DNA from 3 places in the Pseudarthrobacter sp. NPDC055928 genome. Region 3 is predicted to be linked to each of the others. Evidence: riboswitches for the same ligand, from Rfam matches in the RefSeq annotation. Region 3 holds a riboswitch; each other region holds the start of a gene.
What was found. Region 3 has a riboswitch for S-adenosylmethionine ahead of ACFC25_RS04090 (aminotransferase class V-fold PLP-dependent enzyme). Riboswitches for the same ligand answer to the same signal wherever they lie in the genome.

Region 1: linked by a shared signal. The riboswitch ahead of ACFC25_RS14750 (homoserine O-acetyltransferase) and the one ahead of ACFC25_RS04090 (aminotransferase class V-fold PLP-dependent enzyme) in region 3 are both predicted to bind S-adenosylmethionine.
Region 2: linked by a shared signal. The riboswitch ahead of ACFC25_RS15930 (DUF1737 domain-containing protein) and the one ahead of ACFC25_RS04090 (aminotransferase class V-fold PLP-dependent enzyme) in region 3 are both predicted to bind S-adenosylmethionine.

Annotation. Positions count from the first base shown of each region.
Region 1 covers NZ_JBHJZH010000011.1:126,505-131,448, forward strand. Annotated here, with positions in the region: gene ACFC25_RS14735 (SGNH/GDSL hydrolase family protein) at 1-480, shown strand, start outside; gene ACFC25_RS14740 (winged helix DNA-binding domain-containing protein) at 525-1,730, shown strand; gene ACFC25_RS14745 (hypothetical protein) at 1,744-2,238, shown strand; gene ACFC25_RS14750 (homoserine O-acetyltransferase) at 2,291-3,406, opposite strand; SAM riboswitch class IV at 3,419-3,534, opposite strand; gene ACFC25_RS14755 (bifunctional o-acetylhomoserine/o-acetylserine sulfhydrylase) at 3,657-4,944, opposite strand, start outside.
Region 2 covers NZ_JBHJZH010000013.1:31,168-36,111, reverse strand. Annotated here, with positions in the region: gene ACFC25_RS15945 (flavin monoamine oxidase family protein) at 1-676, opposite strand, end outside; gene ACFC25_RS15940 (acetyl-CoA C-acyltransferase) at 922-2,148, shown strand; gene ACFC25_RS15935 (hypothetical protein) at 2,177-2,680, opposite strand; SAM riboswitch class IV at 2,787-2,900, shown strand; gene ACFC25_RS15930 (DUF1737 domain-containing protein) at 2,914-3,171, shown strand; gene ACFC25_RS15925 (rhodanese-like domain-containing protein) at 3,168-3,578, shown strand; gene ACFC25_RS15920 (O-succinylhomoserine sulfhydrylase) at 3,579-4,787, shown strand; gene ACFC25_RS15915 (hypothetical protein) at 4,799-4,944, opposite strand, start outside.
Region 3 covers NZ_JBHJZH010000002.1:210,070-215,013, reverse strand. Annotated here, with positions in the region: gene ACFC25_RS04090 (aminotransferase class V-fold PLP-dependent enzyme) at 1-1,380, opposite strand, end outside; SAM riboswitch class IV at 1,416-1,529, opposite strand; gene hisN (histidinol-phosphatase) at 1,689-2,501, opposite strand; gene ACFC25_RS04080 (ribosome small subunit-dependent GTPase A) at 2,599-3,714, opposite strand; gene aroA (3-phosphoshikimate 1-carboxyvinyltransferase) at 3,714-4,944, opposite strand, start outside.

The sequences.
Region 1 (4,944 bases), on a different contig from region 3:
GTGCTCTTCAACGGCCCGGACACCGGGTCGTCAGTCCTGGGCCGGGTCCGCAGCAAGGTGGCCATCTATAACGAGAACCTGCGGACCGTCGCGGCCCGGCATGACGCCATCATCGCCGACATGTGGTCCCTGCGGCAGCTCAGCGACCCGCAGATGTGGGACGAGGACCGGCTGCACTTCTCTCCTCTGGGACACCACACCATCGCGGCCATGGTCCTGGACGCACTCAACGTCAGCCATACACTGGAGCCGCTGCAGCCCAAGCCGCTGCCACCCCGCACCTGGCGTGAGGCCCGCACCGGGGACCTTGTGTGGGCACGCGAATACTTTGTGCCGTGGGTAGTGCGGAGGCTCCGTCACCGTTCCTCCGGCGATGGGATCACCGCTAAGCGCCCGACGCCGGGACCCGTGTTCGGTCCGGGCGTCCCCTTGGGATCCGGTGAAGGTCCGCTCGGTTCCACCGACGCGGGCCGGCACTAGCGGCGGAACGGCCCGGGGCCGGCAGGGTGCAACGGGGGATGGCCATGGAACCGGATACGGTGGTGCGGCTGCGTCTCCGGTCCCAGATGCTCCGGGGATCGGCCGCGGAATCTCCCGAGGCTGCCCTGCGCAAGCTGCTGGCCGTGCAGGCACAGGAATTTCCCTACGCCCGCTGGAGCCTGGCGCAGCGCGCCTCGCAGCACACCTTCGGGGACCTGGACCGTTCCACCGATGGAGGACCAGCCGCCACGGCCGCGGACGTCGAGGAGGCCGTAGCAGACGGCCGGATCCTGCGCACGCATATCCTCCGGCCCACCTGGCATTTCGTCCACCGGGACGATCTGCGGTGGCTGCTGGCATTGTCCGCGCCCCGGCTCCACCAAGGCAATGCAGGCATGTACCGCCGCACCGGCATCGACGCCGCCGTGGCCGCCCGGAGCGGGGAGGTGCTGGCCAGGGCCGTCGCCGGCGGAAACCACAAGACCCGGGAACAGCTCGCGGCCACTCTTCAGTCTGCCGGCTACGCGGGAAAAGGACTGGAACTCGCCTACCTGATCATGCACGCCGAAATCAGCGGCGTGCTGGTGAGTGGTTCGCCGGTGCGGAGCCGGGGCGGTGCTCTGAAGCAGACCTACGCCCACTTTGACGAGCGGGTCCCGGCGGGACCTGTGAAAGTTCCCACCCGGGAAAACGCGCTGGCCGAACTCGCCGTGCGGTATTTCACGAGCCGCGGCCCCGCGACGGTCAAAGATTGCGCCGACTGGTCGGGGCTCACGATGGCCGATGTCCGGCAGGGCGTGCTTCTTGCCCTGGACCGGGATCCCGGGGCCCTCGGCACAACGGCGATTGACGGCGTGGTGTTCTATCACAATGCCGGGCCTGGCGGCTCCGGTGACGAGACCGGCAGCCAGCCCAGCGGACCTCGGATCGACCTCATCCAGTGCTACGACGAATATGTGATGGGCTACTCCGCAACAAGGCACTACCTGGGCGGCTCCGCCCCGGCGCTTCCTGTCGACGGTGCCCTGATGCACGTGGTGCTGCTGGACGGTCGGATGGCGGGCTCCTGGCGGCACACACTGCTTTCGGGCCGCTGCGAACTGGATATCCGGCTGTTCGCCTCCACCGATCCGGCACCAGGCTCTGCGCTGGACGTTGCCATCGGCGACGCCGTGGACAGGTATGCGGCTTTCCTGGGCATCCCCGCGGTCCGGGTGCCGTCCGGGGCTAAGCTGGAAGGACACACATGAGAGGCGTTACACCGTGAACAGCTTGTTCTTCTGGATCATCATTTTGTCGTTCCTGATTCCGATGGCGATGCGGATGTACCGGAAATCCGTCAACAAGCGGAACCAGGACCAGAGCTTTTCCGGGCGTTACCCCGACCAGTTTCCGGGCGGGGGCCAGTTCCCCGGGCCCCAGAGCCGCCAGCCGCGGGACGGCTACACGCAGCAGGATTACATGAGCGGCGGATTCCGCCAGATCAACGGCCCGCAGCCCCTGCCGCCCAGCCAGCCGCTGCCGCCCATGATGCCAGTGCCGCCCGCAGACCAGCAGTTCCCGCCCTACGGCCAGCCTGTGCCGGGACAGGCAGCGGAGGCACCCCAAAAGCCTGCCGCCCCTGCAACTCCCCCGCCGCCGTCGGCCCCCCAAGGCTACCGGGCCCGCAAACTCGCGGAACTGGACCAGCAGTACAGCAACGGCGAGATGGCCGTGGACGAATACATGAAGCGGCGCTCCGAAATCATGGACGGCTGACCAGCCGGCTTCCTAGGCTTCCGGAACGTTCGTGGCGCCGTGAGGCGCCCGGTCAGACCAGGAAATTCTTCCGGAGTTGGCTCCCCAGCTGGCCGATCTCCGTCAGGAAGCCGTCGTGGCCAATGGGCGCTTCGATAACGTGGACATCCACGGCTCCCGGAAGCGCGGCAGCGAGCTCCTGCGACTGCGACGGGAAGTAAAGCCGGTCCGAGTCCACCGCGGCAACAAAGAACTTTGCGGACGCCCTCGCCAGGGTTTCGTTGAGGGTTCCCCTCCCCCGGCAGACGTCGTGGCTCATGAGGGCCTCGGTGATGGCGATGTAGCTGTTGGCATCAAAGCGGCGGACAAGCTTGCTGCCCTGGTGGTCAAGGTAACTCTCCACCTGGTAGCGCCCACGGTCCCCCAGCGCGGCTGCCCGCAGCGGCGTTTCGGGAGTCTGGGCCGTCCGCCCGAACCGCCCATCGAACTCCTGGGCTGATCGATAGGTGATGTGGGCGATCCGCCGCGCCAGGGCCAGCCCGTCCTCCGGGAAAGGCCCTCCATAGTAGTCGCCACCGTTGAAGTTGGCGTCCTGGCGGATGGCGAGCGTCTGGGCCTGCGCAAAGGCGATCTGCTCGGCGGTGCTGGCGGCACCGATCGAGATCACGGCGCAACGCTCCACCCGTTCGGGGTAAATGAGCGCCCACTCCAAGGCACGGGCACCGCCCATGGAACCGCCCAGCACCGCGTACCAGCTCCGAATGCCCAGCTGGTCCGCCAACCGGGCCTCGGCGGCGGTGCTGTCACGGAGGGTCACCAGCGGAAAGCGGGAACCCCAGGGCCGGCCGTCGGGAGCAGGCGAGGACGGCCCGGTGGAACCGTAGCAGCCGCCCACAATGTTGATGGACACCACAAAGAACCTGTCCGTGTCCACCGGCGCGCCTGGACCGGCAAGTTGCTCCCACCAGCCCGGCTCGTCGCTGTCACCGCGTGTCACGTGCGTGCTGCCGGTCAGGGCGTGCTCAATGAGGACGGCGTTGGAGCCGTCCTCATTGAGCGTTCCCCACGTTTCATAGGCGAGCGTGACCTCGGGCAGGTATCCGCCCGCTTCCAATTCAAGGCCGCCGATGCTGGCGTAACGGACCACGCCGTTTTCGGGTACTGCGGTACGGGAGACGGTAATCGTCATGTGGAGACCTTTTCTACGCGCTTGCCCGCCGTCGAATGACCGGCAGGCCAGGTCTTCACCCGGGGCACCCCGCCGCGAAAGGAGGGTTGCCGGCCAGCAAGCCGGGGCTGTCGCTGGCACTCATGACCTTCTCCGAGTGTACGAAACCAGCCCCGGATCTGGCTAAGAGTGTGACTGGTTTGTGACTCCACAATGCCTCTCCTGCCGGGCGCCGGACTCCCGGGGCCGGGAATCCGGCGCTGAAACCGCCTTAGAGAGCCGCCTTGGCCGCCCGGAAACCTGCCTCCAGGTCCGCCAGGATGTCATCGATGTGTTCGATGCCCACGGAGAGGCGGACCAGCCCCGGCGTAACGCCCGCAATTGCCTGCTGCTCCGGGGAGAGCTGGCTATGGGTGGTGGACGCAGGGTGGATGACCAGGGACCTGACGTCGCCGATGTTCGCCACATGGCTGTGGAGCTCCAAGGCGTCCACAAACCGCTTGCCCGCCTCGGCCCCGCCGGCCAGGTTGAAGGCCACCACGGCTCCTGTGCCCTTGGGGCCGTACTTGCGTCCGCGCTCGTACCAGGGGCTCGAAGGCAGCCCCGCGTACGCTACCGACTCGACGTCGTCACGGGCTTCCAGCCACTGCGCCACCGCAACGGCGTTCTCAACGTGCCGCTCCACCCGCAAGCTCAGCGTCTCCAGGCCCTGGGCGATGAGGAAGGCGTTGAAGGGCGATACTGCGGAGCCGAGGTCTCGGAGGAGCTGGACGCGGGCTTTGAGGATGTAGGACAGGTTGGCGCCCAAGGCGCCGCCGGCGCCAAGGTCACGGGCATAGACCAGCCCGTTGTAGGTGGGATCCGGGGTGTTGAAACCAGGGAACCTATCCGGGTCTTGACCGAAGTCGAAGTTGCCGGAGTCCACGATCACCCCCGCGATCGCCGATCCGTGTCCGCCAAGGTATTTGGTGGCCGAGTGGACCACAATATCGGCGCCCCACTCCAGCGGGCGTATGAGGTACGGCGTGGAGAGCGTATTGTCCACCACCAACGGAACGCCGGCCTCGTGGGCGGTCCGGGACACCCCTTCGATATCGAGGACATCCTGGCGCGGGTTGGACACGACCTCGGCAAAGAACAGTTTGGTGTTCGGGCGGACGGCCTCGCGCCACTGGTCCAGGTTATCCGGGTCCTCCACGAACGTCACCGAGATGCCGAACTTCTTCAGCGTGTACCCCAGCAGGTTGTACGTGCCGCCATAAAGGCTGGGGCTTGCCACCACATGGTCCCCGGCTTCGGCGATATTGAGGATGGCGAAGGTTTCGGCCGCCTGCCCCGAGCTCAACAGGAGGGCAGCCAACCCGCCTTCCAGGCTGGCGATCCGTTGCTCCACGGCGTCCTGGGTGGGGTTGCCGATCCGCGTATAGATCGGTGCCAATTCTGCGAGCGCGAAGCGGTTGGCGGCGCTTTCGGCACTCGGGAAGACGAACGACGTCGTCTGGTAGATCGGGAGGGCACGCGCCCCTGTGGCGCTGTCCGGCTCCTGGCCGGCGTGGATC
Region 2 (4,944 bases), on a different contig from region 3:
TGGCGGCGGCGTCACCGGGGACCTTGGCGCCGATGGCACCGAAGTTGCCTAGGAAGGAGATGAGATTTTCCTTGTCCGTGGGACTCAGGTAGCTGTCCAGGGAGCCCTGGTCGGTGGCCTTCGCGAGGAGCTCGGAGACATAGCCGTACACGTCCGCCTTGGCCGCACGGTGCCGGACCGGAGTATTGGACAGTTTGGTGCTGCCTTCGCGGAACAGGTAGCCGTCAGCGTTCTGGTTGGTGAAGGGCTCGATGGCGACGCCGAGTTCCTTGCAGTAGTCCAAGGTGATGTGGTGCTGCGGAATCCGGCCCGGCCCGGCATTCATGTACTGGTCTTTGGAGAACGTGGCGCGCTGTGCGATCCCGCCGAGGTCGGTCTCCTCCGTGCCGCCGCGGACTGTCCAGTTGCGTCCGCCCGGCCTCATCCGGGCTTCCAGGATGGTCACTTTGTAGCCCGCCTTGCCCAGCTCATAGGCGGTAGTGAGCCCGGCGATGCCGCCACCCAGCACCACCACGGACTTCCCTGCCCCGTTCAGGTCGCCTGCCCGCGGAGCGGCGAAGGCCGGCGTCGCCGAATCGGGCGCAAGGCCCATGGCCTCCATGGTCTGGTACATGACACCGGCGCCACCCACCATGCCCACATAGCGGAGGAAATTCCTGCGAGTCGCACTTTCCATATTGTTTTCCCTTTTCTGTCGGACGTTACGAAGGGAGCGTATTGATTGAGTGTTTCGTCAAATAGCGTGACAATTTCGTGGCGGTGCCGTTCATATTTCGGTAAAGTAAACAGACTTTACGCTGGGTAAACGCCATGTCAGCGTTCCATTCCCCGCCGCCACCGCCCGTGACATACTTGAGGAAAATGCACCGCGGGCGCGCATAGACGTCGCCCCGAGCCTCGCCTCCACCGAAAGGCAGCATCATGGTCAACGACGCCACGGCCAACACTTTCCCGGCCCACGAGGACCGCACTGCCGTCATCCTCGGAGGTGCCCGCACCCCTTTCGGCCGTTTCCGCGGCAGCCTGTCTTCCCTCTCCTCCAGCGAACTGGGCGCACATGCGATCCGCCATGCGCTGGAACGCGCAGGTGTGGCGCCGGGGCACGTACATGCGGTAATCGTGGGGCAGGTCATCCAGGCAGGAGCCGGCCAGGGACCGGCCAGGCAGGCAAGCCTGGGGGCAGGCATCGGCTGGGATGTCCCCACGGTCACCATTAACAAACTCTGCCTCTCCGGGCTGACCGCCGTGATCGACGCGGCCCGGATGATCCGCGCCGGGGAGGCTGATTTCGTCGTGGCCGCCGGCCAGGAATCCATGACCAACGCCCCGCACCTACTGCCCCGCCTGCGTACCGGCGTGGCCATCGGCGATACCCCGCTGGTCGATTCCCTGAACCACGACGCCCTCCAGGATCCCATCTCCGGAATCCTGCAGGGCGCCGCCACCGATGCCGGCAATGCCGAGCGCGGCATCAGCCGCGGGGAGCAGGACGAAGTTGCCGCCCGCTCCCACCAGAGGGCCGAAGCAGCGCGGAATGCAGGACTGCTCGCCGAAGAGATCGTTCCCCTGGATATCCCGCAGCGCCGCGGCCCTGCCGTCACCGTCGATGCCGATGAGGGGATCCGGCCGGGCACGACGGCGGAGGCCCTGGCGGCGCTTAAGCCCGCCTTCTCCACGGCCGACTCAGCCACCATCACCGCAGGTTCCGCCTCTCCCCTCTCCGACGGCGCGGCCGCCGTCGTGGTGGCCAGCAAGGCGGCCGCCGAACGGGCGGGGCTCACCTGGATTGCCGAGATCGGCGCCCACGGGCAGACAGCCGGGCCGGACGGCTCTTTGCATTCCCAGCCGTCGCGCGCCATCGAAAGAGCACTCCGCGCAGAAGGGATTTCGGTGGAGGACCTGGACTTGGTGGAAATCAACGAAGCGTTCGCCTCGGTGATCATCCAGTCAGCCCAGGACCTTGGCATTTCTGCGGAGAAGATCAACGCCGAGGGCGGGGCGATCGCGCTGGGCCACCCCGTCGGCGCCTCGGGGGCACGGCTGGTCCTGCACCAGGCCCTGGCGCTGAAACGGCGCGGCGGCGGCATCGGCGTCGTGGCCTTGTGCGGCGGCGGCGGCCAGGGCGAGGCCCTCATCCTCAGGGCCTGACGCCCGTCCCCACGGGCGTCGCCGCTGCTCAGGCCCCGGTACCCGCCAGTATTAGCAACGGCACCAGGCGCTCGGCACACGAGACCAGGACAAGCGTCCTGGGCCCCGCGCCGGCCCGGTTGTTAACCCCGGTGTCGTCGCACCAATCCAGGTTGTACGGGTGCGCCCCCACTGCCGCCTTGCCGGGAGCCGCGCCCGGCGGGACGGTGAACACGAAAGTAAACGCGCCGTCGTCGCTCATGGGTGCGAGTTCCTCCAGCATCAGCGATCCAAAGGCGTCCCGCACCGTCACCTGGACCTGCGCGTTTTGCCCGTAGCGGGCATCGCAGTTGGTGTCCTGCGCGCTGACCGTAACCTGCTCACCGGGTTTGGCTTCCGACGGCGTGACTGTGTACGCGGGCGGCATGCAGGGCGGCGGCGCGAAGACGTCCCGGCACCCACTCAACCCCGTGGCCACCGTGGCCAGTACGAGGAATGCAGCGGCAGTCCTCAAACGCGCGAATACAGCCAGTCCCCGCCCAGATTTCCCCATGGACTGATTGTCCCGTCCGCGTGACGGCCGCGGAAGCACGTGTTGGTTACGGAACATGACGACGGCGGCGGTGCGGCCAGGCGGGCCAAGTGTTACGTTTTTGAGGAGTAATGAGAACCGGCGCCAAGCCCTGACTGGCCGGTCGGCAACCCTCCCTTTCGCGGCGGGGTGCCTCAGGTGAATACTCGGCATATCGACATTCGAGTTGCAAGCGTGAGAGAAGGAGATCCGTCGTGTCTGACGCACCTGCCCCTGAAGAAAAACTGTCGTACCGGCTCATCACAGGCCCGGACGACCGTAATTTCTGTGAGCGGATTTCCACCGCCCTGGCCGAAGGCTATGTCCTGCATGGCAGCCCGGCTGCCACGTCCAACGGCGGCCAGGTGATTGTGGCGCAGGCACTCATCCTCCCGGCCGCCATCGCCAGTGCGGACGCCGCCGTCGCCACCGCTGTGGAAGACCTTGAGTTCGAAGGCGAGGGCCACGCGTGAGCTACGCCGGAGACCTCACCCCGCAGGAAGCCTGGACCAAGCTGGAGCAGGGCGCCATCCTGGTGGATGTCCGCACCGAGGGTGAGTGGGCGCACATCGGCATCCCTGACACCAAGGCAACCGACAACGACCCCCTGTTCATCCAGTGGACGTTCCCCGGCGGCATTCCCAACCCCGAGTTCCTCACCGACCTGAGGCAGCAGGCGCCGGAGGACACCGGCACCGAACTCCTGTTCATCTGCCGCTCAGGCCAGCGCTCCATCTCCGCTGCCATCGCCGCAACCCAAGCCGGCTTCACCTCCTACAACGTCCTGGAGGGCTTCGAAGGCGAACCGGACCGCTACGGCGAGCGCACCGTCAACGGCTGGAAGAACCGCGGCTTGCCAACCAACCTGGGAAAGAACTAAGTGACCTTCAACGAAGATGCCGCCGGCTGGAGCCCTGACACCCAGGCCGTCCGCGGCGGGCTGGACCGCACCAACTTCCAGGAAACCACCGAACCGGTGTTCCTGAACTCCGGATTCGTCTACGAGTCCGCCGCCGCAGCGGAGCGCGCCTTCACCGGCGAGGACGAGCGCTTTGTCTACTCCCGCTACGGCAACCCGTCCGTGGCCACCTTCCAGGAACGGCTCCGCCTGCTCGAAGGCACTGAAGCGTGCTTCGCGACGGCGTCGGGAATGTCCGCCGTGTTCACCGCCCTGGGTGCCCTGCTAGCCGCTGGCGACCGCGTAGTGGCAGCCCGCTCACTGTTCGGCTCCTGCTTTGTGATCCTGAACGAGATCCTGCCCCGCTGGGGTGTTGAGACGGTGTTCGTCGACGGACCGGACCTGGAGCAGTGGCGTGCGGCCCTGTCGGAGCCCACCACGGCAGTGTTCTTCGAATCGCCGTCCAACCCGATGCAGGAAATCGTGGACATCGCCGCGGTCAGCGAACTGGCGCACGCCGCCGGCGCTACCGTCGTCGTCGACAACGTCTTTGCCACACCCCTGCTGCAGCGCTGCGGCCAGCTCGGCGCGGACGTGATTGTGTACTCGGGCACCAAGCACATCGACGGCCAGGGCCGGGTCATGGGCGGCGCCATCCTGGGCACCAAGGAATTCATCGACGGGCCGGTCAAGCAGCTCATGCGGCACACCGGCCCGTCGCTGTCCGCCTTCAACGCCTGGGTACTTACCAAGGGCTTGGAAACCATGGCCCTGCGCGTGAACCATTCCTCAGCCACGGCGCTGCGGCTGGCCGAATGGCTCGAACAGCAGCCTGCCGTCAGCTGGGTCAAGTACCCCATGCTGAAATCGCACCCGCAGTACGAGCTCGCGGCCAAGCAGATGAAGGCCGGCGGGACCGTCCTCACCCTGGAGCTCGCGACGACGGACGGCCGCTCCGGCAAGGACGCCGCCTTTGCGCTGCTGGACGCGCTGCGGATCATCGACATCTCCAACAACCTGGGCGATGCCAAGTCCCTCATCACGCACCCGGCCACCACCACCCACCGTGCCATGGGTCCCGAAGGCCGCGCCGCCATCGGCCTCAGCGACGGCGTGGTGCGGCTGTCCGTGGGCCTTGAGGACGCGGACGACCTCATCCGCGACCTGGAACAGGCGCTCAAGCAGATTTGATCGGCGCCTGCTTACGGGGCGGAATTGACCACTGAGGTCTCAACCGAGGTCCAAGCGGTCGCTGTTCCGGCTGGGAAGGTCTCGCCAGCTGTTAGCGTGACCACTCGTTCTCCGATCAGCAGCCCTGTGTCGGGATCAATGATGATGTCCGTCCGCG
Region 3 (4,944 bases):
CGGGTATTTGCGGGTGTCGTTAGCCGGAACCCAGCGGCCCGAGTCAACCACATAGTCCCAGCCCAGGCCGGTTCGGCGGAGTTCCTCGATGCCAGCCAGCAGACGCTGGGCGTCTTCGAGGCGGGACCCAACGCCGAAGCTTGCCCGCAGGGAGCCGGACGGGAGGCCCAGGCGCTTCAGCAGGGGGTGGGCACAGAACCGGCCGTCGCGGAGGCCTACGCCGTGTTCTGCTGACAGGTAGGCAGCCACCAGGCCGGCGTCGTAGCCTTCGACCGAGAAGTTCACTACGCCGATGGTGTCGGTGTCCGGATCGGTGTCCTTGAAGATCTGGTGTACCGTCACGCCTTCGATCTTCTGCAGACCCTCCACCAGGAACGACCGGATAGCCGACTCGTGGGCGTGCCACCGGTCCTGATCCAGCGATGCGATGACCTGGGTGGCGCGAGCCAGCGTGGCGGCGCCCAGGACATTGGGCGAACCGCCCTCGTGCCGGGCTGGGCCGGTGGCCCAGCTGACGCCGTCGAGCCTGGCCTCCCGCACTGCGCCGCCGCCGGCAAGATGCGGCGTGCCCGCGTCGAGCCAGTCCGACCGCCCCACGAGGACGCCTGCGCCGAAGGGCGCGTAGAGCTTGTGGCCCGAGAAAGCGAGGTAGTCGACGTCGTCGGCGCTGATGTTGATCCGGCGATGCGGCGCGAGCTGCGCGGCATCGACGACGATCCGGGCGCCGTGCTGGTGGGCAAGGGCGGCGAGGGCACGGATGGGCAGGATTTCGCCGGTGACGTTGGAGGCGCCCGTGACGGCGAGCAGGCTGATTCCGCCCTGTTCCAGTTCGGCACCGAGGGCCTCGATGGTGCCGTCCACGGTGTCGGCCGCAACGACGCTGCGGTGCGGGACGCCCTGCCACGGCAGGAGGTTGGCGTGGTGCTCGATGTCGAGGTACAAAACCTCCCCCGTGGGGCGGCCGTCCGCGGACGGAAGGCACCCGGCGAGGAGGTTCAGGGAGTCCGTGGTGTTCCTGGTGAAGATGACGGAGTCACCGGGCCGGCCTCCCACGAAGTCACGCACGATGTTCCGGGCGTTCTCGTAGACGGACGTGCTGATCTGGGATGCGTAGCCGGCGCCGCGGTGGACGCTGGCGTAGAACGGCAGGATCTCGTTGAGGTAGGCGGAGACAACCGAGAGGGCCGGGGCGGAGGCGCCGTAGTCCAGGTTGGCGTAACGCACGTGGCCGCCCTGGATCAGCGGGGCCTGGATTTCGGCGCCGGTGACGGCGGAGAGCGGCCGTCCGGCAACGGCGAGCCGTTCGCTGAACAGGGCTGCGGTGTCGTTTGCGGCCAGGGTACGGACGGCGGAGTTGGGGGAGACGGTGGCTGTTGTCACAGAGACCTCACTTTAGAGGGACTCCCTGTCCCGGGAATCCGCGCTTGCCGGGTCCGTTCCGGACCGGCCTGGTCGTCACCCGGGGCACCCCACCGCGAATGGAGGGTTGCCGGCCAGCAAACCGGGGTTTCGCGCTGGCACTCGTGACCTGTTAAGAGCGTAGAACATGGGCGGGGCGGGCAGGAAGCCCGTCCGAATGTTAAGGCTTTTGTTACGCGCGGATGGAAATACCCATGGTTATCCGAAGATACGACGGCGGACGCCCCCATCAGGAGGCGTCCGCCGTTGATAATTCGGCACTTGGGCTGCTATAGGAGGTCGTCCAGGTCGGGGTTGAGCCGTTTGAGGACTTCCGAATGCAGGATGGAGTTCGTCGCAAGCGCGTTGCCGCCAAACGGACCGTCTTCACCCTCGAGGGAGGTGAAGCGGCCGCCGGCCTCCACCACGATCGGGACCAGTGCCGCCATGTCGTAGAGATTCAGCTCCGGCTCACACGCGATGTCCACGGAGCCTTCGGCCACCATGCAGTAGGACCAGAAGTCGCCGTAGGCACGCGTGCGCCAGACGTCTTCGGTGAGCCCAAGGAAGTCATCCAGGTTCCCGCGGTCCTTCCAGCCGCTCAGGCTGGAGTAAGACAGGGAAGCGTCCGAGAGTTTCGACACGTCTGAGACCTTTAGCCGGGTGGCCGCAGCCAGCGATCGGCCCATGTAGGCGCCTGCGCCCTTGGCAGCCCACCAGCGCTTGCCCAGGGCAGGGGCACTGACGACACCGACGACGGGCTCGCCTTCGTCCACAAGCGCAATCAGTGTTGCCCACACCGGTACGCCACGGACAAAGTTCTTGGTGCCGTCGATGGGGTCGATGATCCAACGCCGGGAGCCATGGCCTGAACTGCCGAATTCCTCGCCCAGGACCGCATCGCGGGGGCGGGAACGGGAAAGCTGGCCACGGATGGCTTCTTCGGCGGCCTTATCGGCATCAGTGACCGGGGTCAGGTCCGGCTTGGTCTCGACGTGGAGGTCCAGTGCCTTGAAGCGGCTCATGGTCTGGTCGTCCACGGAATCGGCCAGCACGTGGGCCAGGCGCAGGTCATCGTTGTAGCTCGAAGCGGGTTGGATCATGGTTCCAAACTACCGTCAAAGCGCCGTGTGGTTGGGGACCCCGGCTTCGGGCGGCGTCCTGAACAGCCTGGGCGCTGGTCCCAGCCGGCCGGGCGGGTCAGTTGACGCTGCCCAATTCCTTGGTTTCCTGCCCCTCCATGCGGGGATCGGTGCCGAGCAGGCGACGGAGGGACGCGAGCCTGGCAGGTCCGGTTGGGCCCGCATGGCCTTCGGCAACCCAGGAGTCCAGGCCGCAATTGACTGCGCTGGCATTGTGTTTGCAGCCGCGCTCGCACGCATCCGTGCCCGGTTCCAGGTCCGGAAAGGAGCGGAGGATGCGGTCTGCGTCGACATGCGCCAGTCCGAAAGACCGGATGCCGGGGGTGTCGATGATCCAGCTTCCAGCAGGGGCGTCGGCCAGCTTAAGGGCCAGGGCCGAGGAGGACGTGTGGCGTCCGCGGCCTGTCACGGCGTTGACTCCGCCAGTGGCTCGCTCGGCTCCGGTCAGGGCGTTCACCATGGTGGACTTGCCTACGCCTGAGTGCCCCAGCATCACCGTGACCTTGCCATCGAGGTAGGCCCGAAGCTGGGCGACGGCATCGCTGTCGAGGCGCGCCGAGAGCCCGTCGTCGGAGCGGGCATCGATGCCGGATGCAGCGGCGTCGGCCGTCCGGCTGATGATGACCGGGAAGTCCAGGTGCTCGTAGTTCGACAGAAGTTCGGCAGGGTCTTTGACATCGGCTTTCGTGACCAGCAGGATCGGCTCGATGCCGGCGTCGTAGGCGGCGACGAGTGCACGGTCAATGAAGCCGGTGCGTGGTTCGGGATTGGCCGCCGCCACCACAACAACGAGCTGGTCGGCGTTGGCCACGACTGCCCGTTCAACGGGGTCGGTATCATCGGCGCTGCGCCGCAGGAGCGTCCTGCGGTCCTGGATCCGGACCAGCCGGGCCAGCGTGTCCGGTTCCCCGGAGACATCTCCCACCAATGAAACGAAGTCGCCAGCGACCACGGGGGACCGGCGGAGTTCCCGTGCCCGTGCGGCGATGATGATGCGTTCTTCCCCTGAATCTTCGCCGACCACCGCTGTGTATCGGCCGCGGTCCACGGTAATGATCCGTCCTGTCACGGCATCATCGTGGCTGGGGCGGTCCTTGGTGCGGGGCCGGGAACCCTTCTTGCTGGGGCGGATCCGGACGTCGGATTCGTCCCAGGAGTCAGTGCTGCGTGCCACTATGCGTTACCAGCGGGTCCCGGCGTACCGGGTTCCTGGCCCTGCGCGATCATGTTTTCCCACAGCCGCGGGAAATCGGGCATGGTCTTGGCCGTGGTGGCGATGTCTTCTACTTCTATGCCCTCCACTGCGAGGCCCAGTATCGCCCCTGCAGTTGCCATTCGATGGTCCGCATAGCTGTGGACGACGCCGGAATGCAGCTTGGCCGGGCGGATCACCAGCCCGTCGCTGGTTTCCTCGGCGTCGCCGCCCAGCCGGTTGATCTCGGCGACCAGGGCGGCGAGCCGGTCAGTCTCATGGCCGCGGAGGTGTGCGATGCCGCTGAGCCGGGAGGGCCCGCTGGCAAGCGCGCACAGCGCCGCGACAGTGGGGGCAAGCTCACTGGTTTCATCAAAGTCGGCGCCCTTGATCTGAGCTCCGCCGGTGACCGTGAGGACGCCGTCGGACAGGCTGACCGTGGCGCCCATGTCCGCAAGGATACTGCGCCAGAGGTCACCCACCTGCGTGGTTCCAGTGGGCCAGTTGGGGATCCGGACCGTGCCGCTGGTGGCCAATGCGGCGGCCAAGAAAGGGCCGGCGTTGGAAAGGTCCTGCTCAATGCGCTGGTCAAACGCCCGGATGGTTCCTGGCGCCACGACCCAGTGATTGGGGACGGAATCATCCACGGACACGCCCACGCCGCGAAGGACTGCCACTGTCATGTTGATGTGGTCCAGACTCGGAACCGGCTTACCGACATGCTCCAGGTGCAGCCCCTCTGTAAAGCGTGCACCCACCAGCAGTAATGCAGAAACAAACTGGGACGAGGCACTGGCGTCGATCACCAGATGTCCGCCCCGGACTTCCCCGGTTCCGGCCACGTCAAAGGGCAGGGACGCCGGTGTCCCGCCGTCCTCTGCCGTCACGGCCACACCGAGCGCCTTCAGGGCTTCGATGATGGTCCCCATGGGGCGGTTCCTGGCGTGCGGATCGCCGTCGAACACGCTGACGCCGTTCCGCAGTGCAGCGAGCGGAGGAACAAAGCGCATGACGGTGCCGGCCAGTCCGCAGTCGATCCGGGCCAGCGACGACGGCGCGTCCTGGCTGAGGGGAACGACCTCAAGGTCCGGGCCGAAGGCTCCGTCGCCGGGAACTTCCGTGATGGAAGCCCCCAACTGCCGCAGGGCCTCAATCATCAGGGCGGAGTCCCTGGAGTGCAGCGGAGCGCGGAGCCGGGACGGTCCGTCAGCC